DNA from 4 places in the Bacillus sp. 1A genome. Region 4 is predicted to be linked to each of the others. Evidence: riboswitches for the same ligand, from Rfam matches in the RefSeq annotation. Region 4 holds a riboswitch; each other region holds the start of a gene.
The links. A riboswitch is a leader RNA that binds a small molecule or an ion and turns the genes downstream of it on or off. The one in region 4 is predicted to bind lysine.
Positions count from the first base shown of each region.

Region 1: it holds a riboswitch for lysine, as region 4 does, so the genes downstream of both, ACUN0F_RS29285 (amino acid permease) here and ACUN0F_RS17880 (amino acid permease) in region 4, are expected to answer to the same signal.
Region 2: it holds a riboswitch for lysine, as region 4 does, so the genes downstream of both, ACUN0F_RS24695 (aspartate kinase) here and ACUN0F_RS17880 (amino acid permease) in region 4, are expected to answer to the same signal.
Region 3: it holds a riboswitch for lysine, as region 4 does, so the genes downstream of both, lysA (diaminopimelate decarboxylase) here and ACUN0F_RS17880 (amino acid permease) in region 4, are expected to answer to the same signal.

Region 1 covers NZ_JBQYLZ010000001.1:5,726,338-5,730,613, forward strand. Annotated here, with positions in the region: gene gapN (NADP-dependent glyceraldehyde-3-phosphate dehydrogenase) at 226-1,665, shown strand; lysine riboswitch at 1,844-2,030, shown strand; gene ACUN0F_RS29285 (amino acid permease) at 2,177-3,601, shown strand; gene ACUN0F_RS29290 (ABC transporter permease) at 3,662-4,276, shown strand, end outside.
Region 2 covers NZ_JBQYLZ010000001.1:4,839,994-4,844,269, reverse strand. Annotated here, with positions in the region: gene ACUN0F_RS24705 (helix-turn-helix domain-containing protein) at 1-294, shown strand, start outside; gene ACUN0F_RS24700 (VOC family protein) at 502-954, opposite strand; gene ACUN0F_RS24695 (aspartate kinase) at 1,299-2,528, opposite strand; lysine riboswitch at 2,728-2,914, opposite strand; gene ACUN0F_RS24690 (DoxX-like family protein) at 3,106-4,014, shown strand; gene ACUN0F_RS24685 (DUF4166 domain-containing protein) at 4,018-4,276, shown strand, end outside.
Region 3 covers NZ_JBQYLZ010000001.1:5,174,871-5,179,146, forward strand. Annotated here, with positions in the region: gene lysA (diaminopimelate decarboxylase) at 1-1,135, opposite strand, end outside; lysine riboswitch at 1,316-1,497, opposite strand; gene ACUN0F_RS26445 (DUF3888 domain-containing protein) at 1,587-1,982, opposite strand; gene ACUN0F_RS26450 (LTA synthase family protein) at 2,237-4,123, shown strand.
Region 4 covers NZ_JBQYLZ010000001.1:3,499,796-3,504,071, forward strand. Annotated here, with positions in the region: gene ACUN0F_RS17865 (DUF2716 domain-containing protein) at 94-570, shown strand; partial or broken gene ACUN0F_RS17870 (DNA alkylation repair protein) at 635-802, opposite strand; gene ACUN0F_RS17875 (iron-sulfur cluster biosynthesis family protein) at 815-1,198, opposite strand; gene ACUN0F_RS17880 (amino acid permease) at 1,219-2,685, opposite strand; lysine riboswitch at 2,798-2,990, opposite strand; gene ACUN0F_RS17885 (GNAT family N-acetyltransferase) at 3,314-3,763, shown strand; gene ACUN0F_RS17890 (sulfite exporter TauE/SafE family protein) at 3,803-4,276, opposite strand, start outside.

The DNA of each region.
Region 1 (4,276 bases), 2.2 Mb from region 4:
CTTACAACTTTATTGAGTATTCTGTCAATTATTTTTTTTACAAACCGAATAAAAATATATGCTACATCATTTTGAAATAAGAGAATCTTCTGTAAGAAAGGGCATACAAAATAAAAAAAGAATAAGAAATCGTTTTCACAAACATTTCATTTGAAAAATGTTATCAAACACCCTACAATCACCTTATACTCACTCTTACAAGTTGCTATTTTAGGAGGACTAATCATGACAACTAGCAATACGTACAAATTTTATTTAAACGGAGAATGGAGAGAAACCTCTTCAGGAGAAACAATCGAAATTCCATCTCCATACTTACACGAAGTAATTGGACAAGTACAAGCAATTACTCGCGGAGAAGTAGATGAAGCAATTGCATCTGCAAAAGAAGCTCAAAAATCATGGGCGGAAGCTTCTCTACAAGATCGCGCAAAATATTTATATAAATGGGCTGATGAGCTCGTAAATATGCAAGATGAAATTGCCGATATCATTATGAAAGAAGTCGGTAAAGGATATAAAGATGCGAAGAAAGAAGTTGTTCGTACAGCTGATTTCATTCGTTACACAATCGAAGAAGCTCTTCATATGCACGGAGAAAGCATGATGGGCGATAGCTTCCCTGGCGGAACGAAATCTAAACTTGCGATCATCCAACGCGCACCACTTGGTGTTGTATTAGCAATCGCACCATTTAACTACCCAGTAAACTTATCTGCTGCAAAACTTGCACCAGCATTAATTATGGGTAACGCTGTTATTTTCAAACCTGCAACTCAAGGTGCAATTAGTGGTATTAAAATGGTTGAAGCACTACATAAAGCTGGCCTTCCAAAAGGTCTTGTAAACGTAGCTACAGGACGTGGTTCTGTAATTGGTGACTACTTAGTAGAACACGAAGGCATCAATATGGTATCGTTCACAGGTGGTACAAACACAGGTAAACATTTAGCGAAAAAAGCTGCAATGATTCCACTTGTATTAGAACTTGGTGGTAAAGACCCTGGTATCGTTCGTGAAGATGCTGACTTACAAGATGCTGCAAACCATATCGTAAGCGGTGCATTCTCTTACTCTGGTCAACGTTGTACAGCTATTAAACGTGTACTTGTACACGAAAACGTAGCGGACGAGCTTGTTGGCTTATTAAAAGCGCAAGTAGCTGAGCTATCAGTTGGATCTCCAGAACAAGACAGCACAATCGTTCCATTAATCGACGACAAGTCTGCTGACTTCGTTCAAGGTTTAGTTGACGACGCTGTTGAAAAAGGTGCAACAATCGTTATCGGTAACAAACGTGAGCGTAACTTAATTTACCCAACATTAATCGACCACGTAACAGAAGAAATGAAAGTTGCTTGGGAAGAGCCATTCGGCCCAATCCTTCCAATCATCCGTGTTTCTTCAGATGAACAAGCAATTGAAATTGCTAACAAATCAGAGTTCGGCTTGCAAGCAAGTGTCTTCACAAAAGACATTAACAAAGCATTTGCAATTGCTAACAAAATCGAAACTGGTTCTGTTCAAATTAACGGACGCACAGAGCGCGGCCCTGACCACTTCCCATTCATCGGTGTAAAAGGTTCAGGTATGGGCGCACAAGGTATTCGTAAGAGCCTTGAGTCTATGACACGTGAAAAAGTAACAGTATTAAACTTCGTTTAATCTTATATGTAGAAGCTGATCTAGTTTTAGATCAGCTTCTTTTTATATTAAATAATTATCCATTCCTAATAACAAACTCTTCTCTATAATCTGATTATTACTATATCCATTGACGTATAAAAATACATTTGTTACTCTTAACTACGTTAATTTAATATTTAAATCCTCATTCGTATCTCGGTGAGGTAGAGGTTGCAATCATTAAGAGTATCGTTTCAGGAGATGTAGTGGCATTGATGAAGGAATGAGAAAGGAATGATTGCCGAAGTAAGTCGTGTCCACCATGCACGCTTGCTGGGTCTGCATTTAATAAGTGCAGAACTGTCACAAACGAAACATTTCGTTTGTGGAGAGCTATCGAGAGGTATGTCGTGGGTTTCTTATAAGATAGAAAGCATGTAGCGGCAAATTACGTGCTTTTTTTGTTTTGTTTGGAACTTTTCTTCTCTACTAAGAAGACATACATATCTCCTCGCTTGACTTGGTTATACTAACTTTGGAGGTATTTTCTATGCAACAAAAAAAATGGGGCTTTTGGGTACTAACAGCTTTCGTTGTCGGTAACATGGTTGGCGCTGGTATTTTCATGGTGCCAAGTACGTTGGCACAAACAGCAAGCCCTCTCGGTGTCACTTTAGCTTGGTTAACAACAGGGTTTGGTGTTTTAATGCTAGCTCTTGTTTTCGGTAATTTAGCAATTCGTCGTCCTGATTTAACGACAGGACCACAAAGTCATGCATATGCTTTATTCTCATCACCAAAAAAGAAAAAAATGGCTGGTTTCAGTATGGTATGGGGATATTGGGTTGCAAACTGGGCAAGTAACGTTGCCATCATTACGTCTTTCGCGGGATATTTATCACTCTTCTTCCCAATTATGAAAGATACACGACTACTATTTTCAATCGGTTCTTTTAACATAGAAGTCGGAAAACTAATTACATTTACTATTTGTTCCATCTTACTTTGGGGAACTCATATTATATTAACAAACGGTGTAAGCGGAGCTGGAAAGCTAAACTTCTTAGCAACAACAACGAAAGTAACAGGATTCCTTTTATTCATCGTCGTTACGTTATTTGCATTCGAGGCTTCTAAGTTTGGACAATGGTACACACCGATGATCGATAAATCAGGTGTATCACACGGCCTTCTTTCACAAGTAAATTTAGCCGCTCTTACAACGCTGTGGGCATTTATCGGAATTGAATCAGCAGTACTTTTATCAAACCGTGCTACCTCTCCTAAAACAGTAAAACGCGCAACAGTTGCGGGATTACTTATTACAGTTGCGATTTACTTAGGAATTACAATTTTAACAATGGGTGTCCTTCACGTTGATAAATTACAAGCTTCTGAACGTCCATTAGCAGACGCATTAAACGCTGCAATGGGGCATGGCGGCGGGAAACTGATGGCATTACTTGCACTTACTTCTCTATTCGGTTCTATATTAGGCTGGATTTTATTAAGCTCAGAAGTACCATATCAAGCTGCAAAAGAAGGTTTCTTCCCTTCCTTCTTTACGAAAACAAATAAAAAAGGAAGTCCAATTTACTCATTACGATTAACAAACATTATGTCGCAAGTGTTCTTATTCTCAACATTATCAGGAACCATTGCGGAAGCTTATACATTCGTTATTACCGTATCAACACTAGCCTACCTCATTCCATATCTCGTTTCACCAATCTTCCAGTTAAAACTAGTCGCAACTGGTGAAACATATAAAAATGAAATGCGGGCAAGAATTACAGATGGCATAGTCGCAGTAATCGCACTTTGCTACGCACTATGGGTTATTAAAACCGGCGCATCCGATATCAAAACGTTCCTTCTCGGAATTGGTTTATTCGTAATCGGATTTGCTTTCTATCCATTAATGAATCGTGATGAGAAAAAAAATAAAGAAAAGAAAAACGGGCAAGTTGCATAACGCAATTTGCTCGTTTTTTCTTTTGTAAAACATATATAATAGAACAAAGAGGTGAAAAACATGTCAATTGAATCACTATGGAGCAGCCGCTTCCAACAACATATTCAAAATATCATTACATACTTTGCACGTATGATTAACGGGTTACTATATAGCTTTATCTTCGTTGCCTGTATAGGTGCTTACTATTACGCAAAGTTTCTTAAGACAGCGCCTTCTAAAGGACTATCTTTATTACTTATTACAATCGTCCTAACAGCGATTATAACGAGATGCCCTATCCGTACATTTATTCAAAAACCTGATGCTGTCTATTTGCTTGCATTAGAAGAGAAACTAACATCTTATTTTAAAAAATCTCTTCTATATAATTACATCATTCAGCTTTTTCCATTATTATTTACGTTCCTTATTCTCGTTCCACTTGCAATGCAATCATTACAATTAACTGTGCCTTTTTTATGTACAATCTTTATCGTTTTAATGATTACGAAAGCTTGGAATATATATACACATTGGATGTGGCGTGATAGTTATGAAAAAAGTATATGGCTGATCATCCGTATTGCTTGTAACGCCCTAATCATTTACATGCTGTTTTATTCGGCACATGTTCTCATATTGGGCGGATTACTCTTACTACTTGCTTTCCTGCTTCTATACACGAAAAAACAA
Region 2 (4,276 bases), 1.3 Mb from region 4:
TTGCTTAGTGAAATGTATAATGTTACGCTCGATGAGTTAATAAAAGGGAACCAAAATTTAAAAGAGAAAATACATATTGATGAAGATGAAGATTTTGAGAAAGAGAATGAATTTGGTTTCTACATTGGATTTGGTTTGCTAATTGTGAGTGCTTTCATTGATTATGAAGGAATGCAAGAGATTTTATTAGGAATTGCACTATTCATGATGGTTTTTTACTCTGACGTGAAGAAAGTTATTTTGAATGAGTTCAGATCGTTTTTTAAAACAAAAGATATATATGATAAGAAGTGAGAAGAGTCCGTTATATTTCCTAGGAAAGAGTATAATAAGTAATTGAATTGTTTTATAATGATTTTGGGATGTTGATAGTATGTTAAAAAGTTCAAACAAGCATAACCCCGCTCTAAAGCTAGGACGGGGTTCAAAATCAAAGTTTTATTAAGCGTAAAGTTCTTTCAAATATTTTTACTTCAGTAAAGACTTCTAATAAAACATTACTTATTTGTTACCGAGTTCTTCCGCTAAACCGATTAAAATTCCTTCGGTTCCACGAATGTAGCAGAGTCGATACGAGTTCTCATACTGAACTACTTCACCAACGAGCTGAGCACCATGTTTAGTCAGTCTGGATACCATTTCGTCAATGTCCTCAACGGTGAACATGACGCGTAAATAACCGAGGGCATTTACAGGAGCTGTCCGATGATCTGCAATAGTAGGGGGGGTGAGAAATCGCGAAAGTTCAATTCGGCTATGGCCATCTGGCGTAACCATCATAGCAATTTCTACGCACTGAGAACCGAGTCCAGTTACGCGACCAGCCCATTCACCTTCGACAGTAGCTCGCCCTTCGAGTTTTAATCCAATCTCTTCGAAGAAAGAGATTGCGTTATCAAGAGATTCTACAACGATGCTGACATTATCCATTCTTAGTAATTTGTTGTTTGCCATAGTCTTTATCTCCTTATATGTATAAATTTATTATTTAATTATCCTCATAATTATACTAAAATCTCTTCTAAACAAAAAACATCTTGTCACAGTGTTGGAAAATGTGACAAGGTGTTTTCGGGCATAGTATATAAAATCTTGTTAACGAATAACACTTCGTAAACCCTTTACTATTGAAATATGCGAGAACTTTATTTCGTGAATGCTATCATTTCAAGAATTCGATACTGTAATTGCTATTCGATAGAATAACTTCGACTTTCCCACAAAACAGTCCTACCCTGTTTCTATTGATATAGGAAGGAAATAGATTCATATATTTTTTAAAGTTTTACCGGTGGAAATTAACTCATCTGCACTAAAGGCTCAATTTTCGCCATAAATGATTGATGCAGTGCCTCAACACCTGTTACTAAATGAAGGCGGTCAATAACGACAGACACTTTAATTTCTGATGTACTTACCATTTTAATATGAATATCTTCTTCTTTTAAAGTAGTGAACATATTTGCAGCAACACCTGGATTAGAGACCATACCAGATCCTACAATGGATACTTTTGCTAAATGATTTTCATACTCTACAGATTCATAGTGAAGTGTTTCTTGATTTTGTTCGAATACCTCTAACGTTTCTTTTAAATCATTAGAATGGATTGAGAAGGAGAGGTGAACAGTTCCTTCATTTGTAATACTTTGAATGATGATATCTACATTAATATGTGCCGCTGCTAATGTAGAGAAAATTGTTGAAAGTGCACCTTGTTCTAATCCTTTAATTGTGACACGTGTAATATTATCTTCAAATGCAATACCTTTAACGATTGATTGTTGTTCCATGTTACATTCTCCTTTTACAATTGTTCCATTTTCTTGTTCCATACTTGAGCGAACTTCTAAAACGACATTATGATTTTTAGCAAACTCAACCGCACGCGGGTGTAATACACCAGCACCGAGGTTTGCAAGTTCTAACATTTCGTCATAAGAAATTTCATCTAATTTATAAGCGTCTTTTACAAGTCTGGGGTCCGTCGTATATACGCCTGTCACATCCGTGTAAATATCACATTTTTTTGCTTGTAGTGCAGCCGCTAATGCAACAGCTGTAGTATCAGAACCACCACGTCCAAGCGTTGTAATTTCATGGTTTTCACTAACTCCTTGGAAACCGGCTACAATAACAATCGTGCCTTCAGTAAGATAAGACTGAATTCGATCTGTATGAATGTCAGTAATCCGTGCACTACTATGTACAGATTCTGTCGTCATACCAGCTTGCCATCCAGTTAATGAAATCGCGTTATAGCCTTTTGCTTGTAGTGCCATCGTTAATAATGAAATAGTCACTTGCTCTCCTGTTGATAGCAGCATATCCATTTCGCGTTTACTCGGATTTTCTGAAATCGCGTTAGCAAGTGCTACGAGTTCATCTGTGCTTTTTCCCATTGCTGAAACGACAGAGACGATGCTATATCCTCGTTCATATTCTTCAATAATTAAATTTGCTACATGTTGAATGCGCGCGACATTTCCGACAGAAGTGCCACCAAATTTTTGTACAATCGTTTCCATTATGAATTCCTTCTTTCATCCATTTTTAAGAATAGATTAGGACATATATAAATCCCAATATTCCTGTAGTTACCAGAGAAAAACAAAAAACACCATCTCAAATAAGTGAGGATGGTGCTGTTACAGGAAAAGGGAAACAGAAAACGGAGCTAATAAAAAAACCGCCAAAAAAGGAATACCATAAAAATGATATCTCTTTTTTGTAGATAGCTCTTCATACATACACTTCTGTACATATGACAGTTCTGTTTCTATTCGAAAACAGCCCCAATCGATAAATGCAGAGAAAATTATCGATTTCGGCAATACTTCCTTTCATCTAAGTTCATAGACATCTCTGTGTCTCCATTAGAATAATCATAAGTATCGCAACCTCTATCTCACGTTTTAGGCGAGAGTGTTTGATTTATGAAGTTGTTGGTAACATTTGTTTTATAATAATTTAAATTTTTCGGGGAATCAAGTGTTTTGTATAAATTTTAAAAATTCTTTCTTTTCTTGAAGTAGTTTGTGAAAACTGTAGCAAAATAAATTCATTGCATGTACATTAAATTTATAGTGCATAGGAGGTGGAAGAATGAAGGGGAAAAAGCCTATTTATGTTTCGGCAGAAATGAACACAACAATGGAAAATTTATGGGGATATACACAGGAACCAGATATACATACAGAATGGGATGCTCGCTTTACTGAAATTTCGTATTTAGAGAAAAAAGAAGGAGAACCGCAGAAGTTTTTATATAAAACTAAAATTGGATTTGGACTTGAAATAGTTGGTGAAGGGGAATCGATAGGAGAAATAAGAAAAGAAACGGGTGAACGGATTTCTTCTTTAAAATTTTGGACAGATAATAAATTATCACTTATTCAAATAGGGCGTGGTTATTGGAAGTATACACCGCGTAAAGAACACATTCATTTTGAGACGCAATATGATTACGATACGAGGTTTGGTCGTATAGGAAATGTAATAGATTTCTATATGTTTCGTCCGTTATTAGGCTGGGCGACTGCTTGGAGTTTTGATGCGTTAAAATTATGGATAGAAAAGGGACTTCATCCTAAGTTACTAATTAGAAGAACAATGACATATTGGCTCGTATGTTTTTTATTTGCTTTTGTATGGATGTATCAAGGAATAGTGCCGAAACTAGTGTTTACTCATTCAGAAGAAGTAAAAATGCTATCTGTGATGATTGGTTCAACGGAACATAGTATTTTTGTACTTAAAATAATTGGATTACTAGAAATTATTTTTGGTGTCCTATGGCTGTTGCCATTTCCAAAACGAAAAGTATTTATCGTACATATTTTTATGTTAATAGCCTTAACGATAGCGGCGGGTTTTACGAATATCGTAAGCTTTACAGAGCCGTTTAATCCAATTACATTAAATGTTTTACTAATGGGGTTATCAATTGTCGGTTATATAAATAGCACGAATTTGCCAAGCTCAAAAAATTGCAAGAGGAAGAGAAAGGGATAATGTATGGCTAATATGTATGAAAGACTATTAGGGGATTCTTATAAAAAACTTCATCCAAAATTACAGAAACGCTATGAGATTACAGAAGAAAATAGCTTTATTGGAGAAGGAAAGATGGATGGAATTTACGGAGGTTCTTTTTTCGTAAAATTGATATTAAAAATTGCATCGAAGTTTCGAATGTTTTTCTCTGAACGGGGGAAGGAAGTGCCATTTACAATACATAATACAGCTGAGCGAGATGAACATGGAAATGAACTTG
Region 3 (4,276 bases), 1.7 Mb from region 4:
CTGAAGCAACTTTCGGTAGAGTGATATCCCAAATTAACATATCTCCACTCTCACAGCACTTCCCAGCAATCGAAACAAGTTCCTCATTCTCATCATTCCCTCGATTCGCTAACATCGCTTCATAACGAGCGTTATATAAAGCAGGTCTTAAATTATCAGTCATCCCACCATCCACTGATACATATTTCCGAATACCAGGAATGTCTTTCACAGATCCGACTGTATAAATTGTCGTTCCAGCATCCCCTACAATACTACGGCCTGGTTCAACCCATATTTCTGGCAAGGGATAATTACATACCGTAAATTGTTCCCTCACCGCACTTGTTACAGCTCGCACATATGTCTCAAGAGTTAATGGTGTATCTGACTCTGTGTAGCGTATTCCGAATCCTCCGCCTACATTTAGCACTTTTACTACATAGTTTGTTCGCTCTCTCACTTGTTCTAAAAATTGACGAAGAACTTCAATCGCTCGCACAAAGCCGGCCGTTTCAAATATTTGTGATCCGATATGTGAATGAATCCCTAACACGTTATAATTTGATTTTTGTAAAGCAATCTCAATCACTTGCATCGCTTGACCATTTGACACGCCAAATCCAAATTTCGAATCATCTTGGCCTGTTGTAATATATTCATGTGTGTGCGCCTCTACTCCGGGCGTTACACGAATTAATATGTTCACAAATTTCCCATGTTGCACTGCTAAATCATGCAAAATTTCTAATTCCAAGAAATTATCTACGACAAAACAACCAATATTTGCCTGAAGAGCCATCACAATTTCTTCTTCTGTTTTATTATTTCCGTGAAAATGAATGCGTGATGCCGGAAATCCTGCTTGCAGCGCAGTATATAATTCTCCTCCAGAAACAACATCTAATGACATATTCTCTTCACGAGCCACTCGGCACATCTCCATGCACAAGAACGCCTTGCTTGCATATGCTACTTGATAAGAGAAACCACTTTCTTTAAACGCACGATGAAACGCGCGGCACTTTCCTCGAATTGACTCTTCATCGTATACATAAAGTGGTGTTCCGTATTGTTTTGCTAGCTGCGTCGTATCGCACCCTCCAATTTCTAAGTGTCCTTGCCCATTGATTCGGCTTGTGCCGTGTAAATACATTTGAATTCCTCCCTTATTTCCTCTAAAACTCATAACCCCAATCTTCTATTCATTGCAGCACGCTTTTAGATAGACAAAAAACGCGCGGAACAATGTTCACACGCGTTTCTTATTAGGAAAAATATATATTGAAAAAATAAACGAGTTGTTATCTCCTCAAAATAAGAAACCGCATCAACATCTCCAAATAGCTCTCCATAAAAGAAATATTATGACAGTACTACATTTATTCAATGTAGTCCCAATATATGAATAAGATGGTTATTCTTATATTTCGGCAATAGTCCCTTTCAACCTATGATCACAGATTCCATTAAATCTCCCATAGCTTACTCTTTCCTATCGCGGCCTCTACCTTTGAGAGTAGATGAGGTAAGTCTATTTAATTTTCAAACATCTAATTGTTGCTATTAACAATACCAAAGGACCATTTTATTTGTCAAACAATTTTTTATATTGTTTTTTTACAGTTTAATTTCGTATCATTTGGTAAGCGCTTTACTGAAATCTTTGACACTTCCCATTCCCCTTCTTCATTATTAAATGTAATCGTTACCTTCTCAAATGGTGGAGCAATTTTCCCAGCAACTCGTTCATACTTCGTTACTTCAATACTTGCTTGAAATAAATATGTACCGCTATACACTTTTTTTAAACTAATAATTTTAGGACATTGATAAGGCTTCAAGCTCCCATATTGTTTTTCAATTGCTTTATTTATTTTCGGAAATAAAACAGAATAAAGGGCATCTTCCATAAGAGGTGCATCATATTGGGCTACCGACACACTCGGTGAAGCAAAAAGTATAACACTACTGCATACTATAAAATATAATAATTTTCGCATTATAACCTCCGTATTATTACACGATTCTTTCTGCGCACGATAATTATCATACATAGAAACTCCGTTTTATTGTCTCCCACTGCCCTTTTTCTACTCAATTATTATAAAAAAGCCCACAACTCTCTTTTATTTTCGTATAATGATACTCATAGTATAATAAACATAATAACAAAGGACTGTTCGTATATATAAAATGAGGTGCTAACCAAACCGGCTCACAAGAACTGTCATGCTTTTTAGGAGAGGAGTATATTATGCTACAACGTCTGTTTCCAAAACTGCGATTTGCACTCGTTGCAGTCGTTTTATTATGGATAAAAACATATATTGTGTACAAGCTAGCATTTGATATTAAAATTGATAACTTCTTTGAAGAATTTATGCTTTTTATTAATCCACTAGCTGCGTTACTTTTATTTTTCGGTTTTGCTTTACTTGCATCTAAACACCGAAACCGCATTATAGTTGGAATCAGTTTTATACTGTCCTTTATTTTATTTGGAAATGCAATGTTTTATGGGTTTTATAACGATTTCGTTACGTTCCCAGTTTTATTTCAAACAAATAATATGGCTGATTTAGGGACAAGTATAAAAGAACTCTTTACGTACAAAACATTACTTTTATTTGCAGATGCAATTATTTTAATGTTTCTTTCACGTAAATTCCCAGCATTTTGCGACAAGACGCCACTTTCTCGCTCTGAGAAGCGAACTTTCTTTAGCGGTGTAACAGCTCTATTAGCATTACAAATTGTCGTTTCAGTTATTTATAAACCACAAATGTTCTCACGCTCATTTGATCGTCAAACTGTCGTGAAAAATTTAGGTTTATACACATATCATCTATTTGATATTACACTTCAATCTAAATCTTCGGCTGAACGTGTATTTGCAAGTGGTGACGGGTTCTCTGAAATTAAAAACTATACAGACTCAAAAGATAAGCAAGTTGATAAAAACTTATTTGGAGCTGCAAAAGGTAAAAATGTAATTTTGATTTCAATGGAATCTACACAAAGTTTTGTTATTAATAAAAAAATAAATGGAAAAGAAATCACTCCATTTTTAAATGAATTTATTAAAGATAGTTTTTATTTCGATAACTTCTATCATCAAACGGGACAAGGTAAAACTTCTGATGCTGAATTTATCGTTGAAAATTCACTTTATCCGCTAGACCGCGGTTCTGTATTCTTTACTCACGCAACAAATGAATATACAGCTACACCAGAACAATTAAAAAAATACGGATATTCTTCTGCTGTCTTCCATTCAAACGATAAAACGTTTTGGAATCGTGATGTAATGTATCCTGCACTTGGATATGATCGTTACTTTAATTTAAATGATTACGTAGGCACAGAACAAATGTCTGTCGGTTGGGGATTAAAAGATAAAGGATTCTTTGAACAATCAATTCCAAAGCTAAAATCTTTACCACAACCGTTCTATACAAAATTTATTACTTTAACAAATCATTTTCCATTTCTTCTAAATCCAGAAGATCAATATGTTGATGAGTTTAATTCGGAAAGTGGTGTTGTAAACCGCTACTTCCCAACCGTTCGTTACACGGATGAAGCTCTTAAACTATTTATTAAACAATTAAAAGAGGAAGGACTGTATGATAATTCCGTTATTGTCATTTATGGAGATCATTACGGTATTTCTGAAAACCATAATGCAGCTATGGCTCAGTTCCTTGGGAAAGACGCTATTACACCGTTTGATTCTATGCAATTACAACGCGTCCCTCTCATTATTCATGTACCTGGTCAAGAAGGAAAAGTCATTTCTAAAGTATCTGGTCAAATTGATATTAAACCAACGCTACTTCATTTACTTGGTATTAAAACAAATCAATCAGTTGAATTTGGAACTGACCTATTTATTAAAGAAGAAGATCCACTTATGGTAATGCGTGATGGTAGCTTCGTTTCGGAAAACTATGTTTATACAAAAAACATGTGCTATAAACGAAATACAGGTGAAGAAGCGGACATTTCATTATGTCAACCAAATATTGAAAAAGCAAAAACTGAATTGAAACTCTCCGACAAACTCATTTATGGAGACTTATTACGTTTCGACCCTAACAATCGTTATAAAACCGGAACAATGACAACGAAATTTGAATAGCGCCAGAAGCAACTTTTATAAAAGTTGCTTCTTTTTTTACTTATTTTTCAAATCATTCCGCTATGAAATCTTTCACAAATTGGGAATTTTTTTCGTATGAGGAAGAAATTTATGGTATGATAAAATAAGTAAAATTTCATAAACTAATTAAGA
Region 4 (4,276 bases):
CATATAAATTCGCTCCTTGTGAGAATGGTTATTTATATATTCGGGATAATCGAGTGGAAATCCTTTGAAGTTAGTAGGGAAGGTAGTTGTTTAATGGAAAACTGGATAGAGTTTACGGACAAAGAGAATGATCAAATTTGGGACAAGATATATAGTGAACTTGATTTTTCACCAAGTGTTTCTATATTTCCATCATTTATGGTGCCAAGTCCTTTTGTTACATATAATATTTCTCATTACTTTGGGGAGTCGATAAACGATCTGGAAAGTAAAGCGTTACAAGCTTTTCAAGAAATTACAGCATCGAATGAATATATCATGGCACTGGATTGGCAACATGAGTGTTATTGGGTGAATCCACATGTAGAGTTTGAAAGAAATGAATTTGATGAGTGGATGATACCTGTATTTCCAAATGGAGATTACTACTTCTTTATTCAGAAAGACTTTAAGTGGGGCTATTTAGGCCAACCTTGGGAAGAGAGTATAACGATATTTGGAAAAGAACTTATAGAAAGCTTTGAACGAAATAAGCCGGAAATGTTTCGAAATATTTTAAGGCAAGGGTAATGGTTGAAAGAGGAAAACCGTTTATATTTCATTTTTGAAGCATAAGCGGTTTTCTTTAAAATACTTAAAAAGAAAAAACTTTTGGCAAAGCATCACTTTTTATCACCGTTCTTAACCCATGTTTTATAATCCAAGGGTTAATCGGATGTTGTTTATCACGTAACTGCTGCAACCATTGAAAAAAGAGTTCTTTATCTTCTTTCTTAATGTCGTTAATATGATTGGCTACTGATAAAAACAAATTTTATTTTTTAATCGACAACCCATAAACTAAAGTCTCACTCGGAGTCGTAATACTAAAACCTGTCGTTTTATAATCAAGTGTCACCGTATCACCAGTGTAGTCTTTCGTAAATGAATCCATTTGTACAATAAAATCAGCATCTTCATATACAACATCATCTGCATCATATGTATCCCAAATTAAATCAACATCAACGAAAATACTGCAAGAGTTTGTCATTGTTCCTCTAATGCGAATGATTTTTTTGTCTTCACGTTCTAATCTATGTATAGCTGCTTTTGCTTCATCAGTAATGCGAATGTCTTTATGTATATTTCCTTTATTATTGCAAAAACAGGAGGAATAGGGAAGGGAGAAGCATTGGAATAAAAAACGAGCAAACATATTTGTTTGCTCGTTTCACTTTATTTCAATTCACATTTATCAAGTGGGATCACTTTTGTTTTCTTCGTAAATTTATATCCTAACCATAGTACTAAGAAGAGTGGTAAACCGATGTAAGAAACGAGTACACCGTTCCAATCGATTGCTTCGCCCATAAATGCGCCGTAGTTTTGTCCTAAAATTACGATGACACAAAGTGCAAATGCGAAGATTGGACCGAACGGGAACCATTTTGCTCTATATGGTAAGTCTTTTAAATCTTTACCTTGAGCGATATATGCTTTACGGAAACGGTAATGACTAATTGCAATTCCGACCCATGCGATAAAGCCAGACATTCCAGATGCGTTTAATAACCAAATGTATACAACACCGTCACCGAATAAAGAAGCAATGAAAGCGATACTACCGACAATCGATGTTACGATTAATGCGTTAACAGGTACACCGCGGCTATCTAATTTACCAAGAAACTTCGGTGCTTTTCCTTGGCGAGCTAAGTCCCAAAGCATACGAGTTGATGCATACATACCAGAGTTACCAGCAGACAGTACTGCCGTTAAAATAACAGCGTTCATAACAGAAGCAGCAAAGGCAACGCCTGCTTTTTCAAAAATAAGTGTAAATGGACTTACTGTAACATCACTTGCGGCAAGGCTTTCAGTTGTATAAGGAATTAATAAACCGATAACGAGAATCGCAAGGATATAGAATAAAAGAATACGCCAAAAGATTGAGCGAATTGCTTTTGGAATGTTGCGCTCTGGATCAGCAGTTTCACCAGCGGCTACTCCTAATAATTCAGTTCCTTGGAAGGAGAACCCAGCAGCCATAAATACACCGATAATTGCCATAATGCCGCCATTAAATGGTGCATCTGCAACAGTGAAGTTTTTAAAGCCAACAGATTCGCCGCCCATAATTCCGAAAATCATCATGAAGCCGACAATTAAAAAGATAATAATAGTAACTACTTTAATAAGTGCGAACCAATATTCAGATTCACCAAACCCTTTAACAGATAAATAGTTTAAAAGGAAAATAATAGCTAAACATAATCCACTCCAAATAAGAGAAGGGGTATCTGGGAACCAAAATTTCATAATTAATGTTACAGCAGCGAGTTCAGCAGCAATTGTAATGGCCCAGTTATACCAATAGTTCCATCCAAGTGCAAAGCCAAGGGACGGATCAACAAATTTTGTTGCATAAGTACTAAAAGATCCAGTAACAGGCATGTAAGCTGCGAGTTCAGCTAAGCTTGTCATTAAGAAATACACCATAATTCCAATTGCGGCGTATGCGATTAGTGCACCGCCAGGACCAGCTGAATGGATGACACCACCGCTGGCAAGAAATAGTCCGGTACCGATTGTACCACCGAGAGAAATCATTGTAAGGTGACGAGATTTTAATCCGCGTTTTAATTCACCTTGTCCTTGTGTAGTTTGCGTTTTAGAGGTAGCTTGATTCGTTGCGCTATTCATGTTCAACACTCCTTTTCTTGTAAGATAGGAAGGAACGGGGGAGAAAAATACAAAAAACCGCCAAAGGAATTTGGCGGAACGTTTCACAAATAACCACCCCATCATACCCTTCCGTTAAGATAGCACCCCACGTTTACACGGTAATTTTGTAAACGTGACAGTTCTGTTCCTTTCGGAGACAGCCCCAGCTCATAATTCCAGAGAAGAAATATAAACTTCGGCAACTTTTCCTTTCAAACGGAGTCGGTGACATTCTCTGTGTCTCGTCCGTTTTACTCATAAAAGTCGCAACCTCTACCTCATCGGATTGATGAGGATTTGATATATTGCTAAGATTTTTAATATATGGCAATTGTAATGACTTTCTGAATATATTGCAAGATATTTTGTTAGGAAAAGTCAAAAAATATCGGTTATTGTATAGGAAACGCTTGCAAAACTCCACCCGAACCTACTATTATGTAGCAATAAGCAAAGAAAAAATTGTTATACAAATGTTTCGCAAAAAATATTGAAAAACCCTTTAAAATTAAATGAAAATTCAGAAAATATAATTCGACATTCATGATAAGATCATATTTTTTTGTTATAATTAAAGTAACGTTTAAGCAAAAAAGGGGAAATTAACATGAAATTAAAAACAGAAAGGCTCTATATAGTACCGTGTACAGAAGAGAGGATGCACGTTGCGAGAAAGCAAGGATATGATAGTGGTCCACATATTGTAGGACATGTAGAAACTGTAAAAAAAGATAAGGAAGTATTACCTTGGGGCGCGTGGTATGTCATTCGAAAAGAAGATGACATCGTTCTAGGTGATATAGGGTTTAAAGGGAAACCAAATGAGGAACATATAGTAGAAATTGGTTACGGATTTATTGAGAAATATTGGAATAAAGGGTATGCGACAGAAGCTGTAAGAGAACTAATAAATTGGGCTTTTCAAACAGGAGAGGTAGAAACGATTATTGCAGAGACACTTCTTGAAAATGATGGATCGATTCGTGTATTAGAGAAATTACATATGAAAAGAATTGGCACTACAGAAACGATGATTAACTGGAAAATAGAAAAATAAAAAATACCGCTCGAGGTGAATCGGGCGATATTTTTATCGTTATGGTAGCATTTGTTTTTGATCATTCGGATATCCGGCGGTCGGTGCGTTAGAACGCTTGGAATGATTACGAACAGCAATGAAAATAGAAATAATAACGACAATACCAACTGCCACGTAAGAAAGTGAAATAATAGTCGGATCCACTTTAAATGTAGTGAGCAGTGTACGAATGTTTGTAAAGATAATAAGGCCACCAACTAATACGCCAAGTAAATGTGCTGGAACGATGCGTACTAACCATGCAGCAATTGGAGCTGCGACAATACCGCCAAGCATTAACGCAAATACCCAAACCCAGCTTACTTGTTCCCAGCCAAGTGAAATGAAAAATCCGATTGTTGCAGCGAGTGAAACAGGAAATTCGCTCGTATCTACAGATCCAATAACTTTTCTAGCTTCATTTCCTCTTGCTAGAAGCACAGGTGTCGTAATCGGACCCCAGCCACCACCACCAGTTGAATCAACGAAACC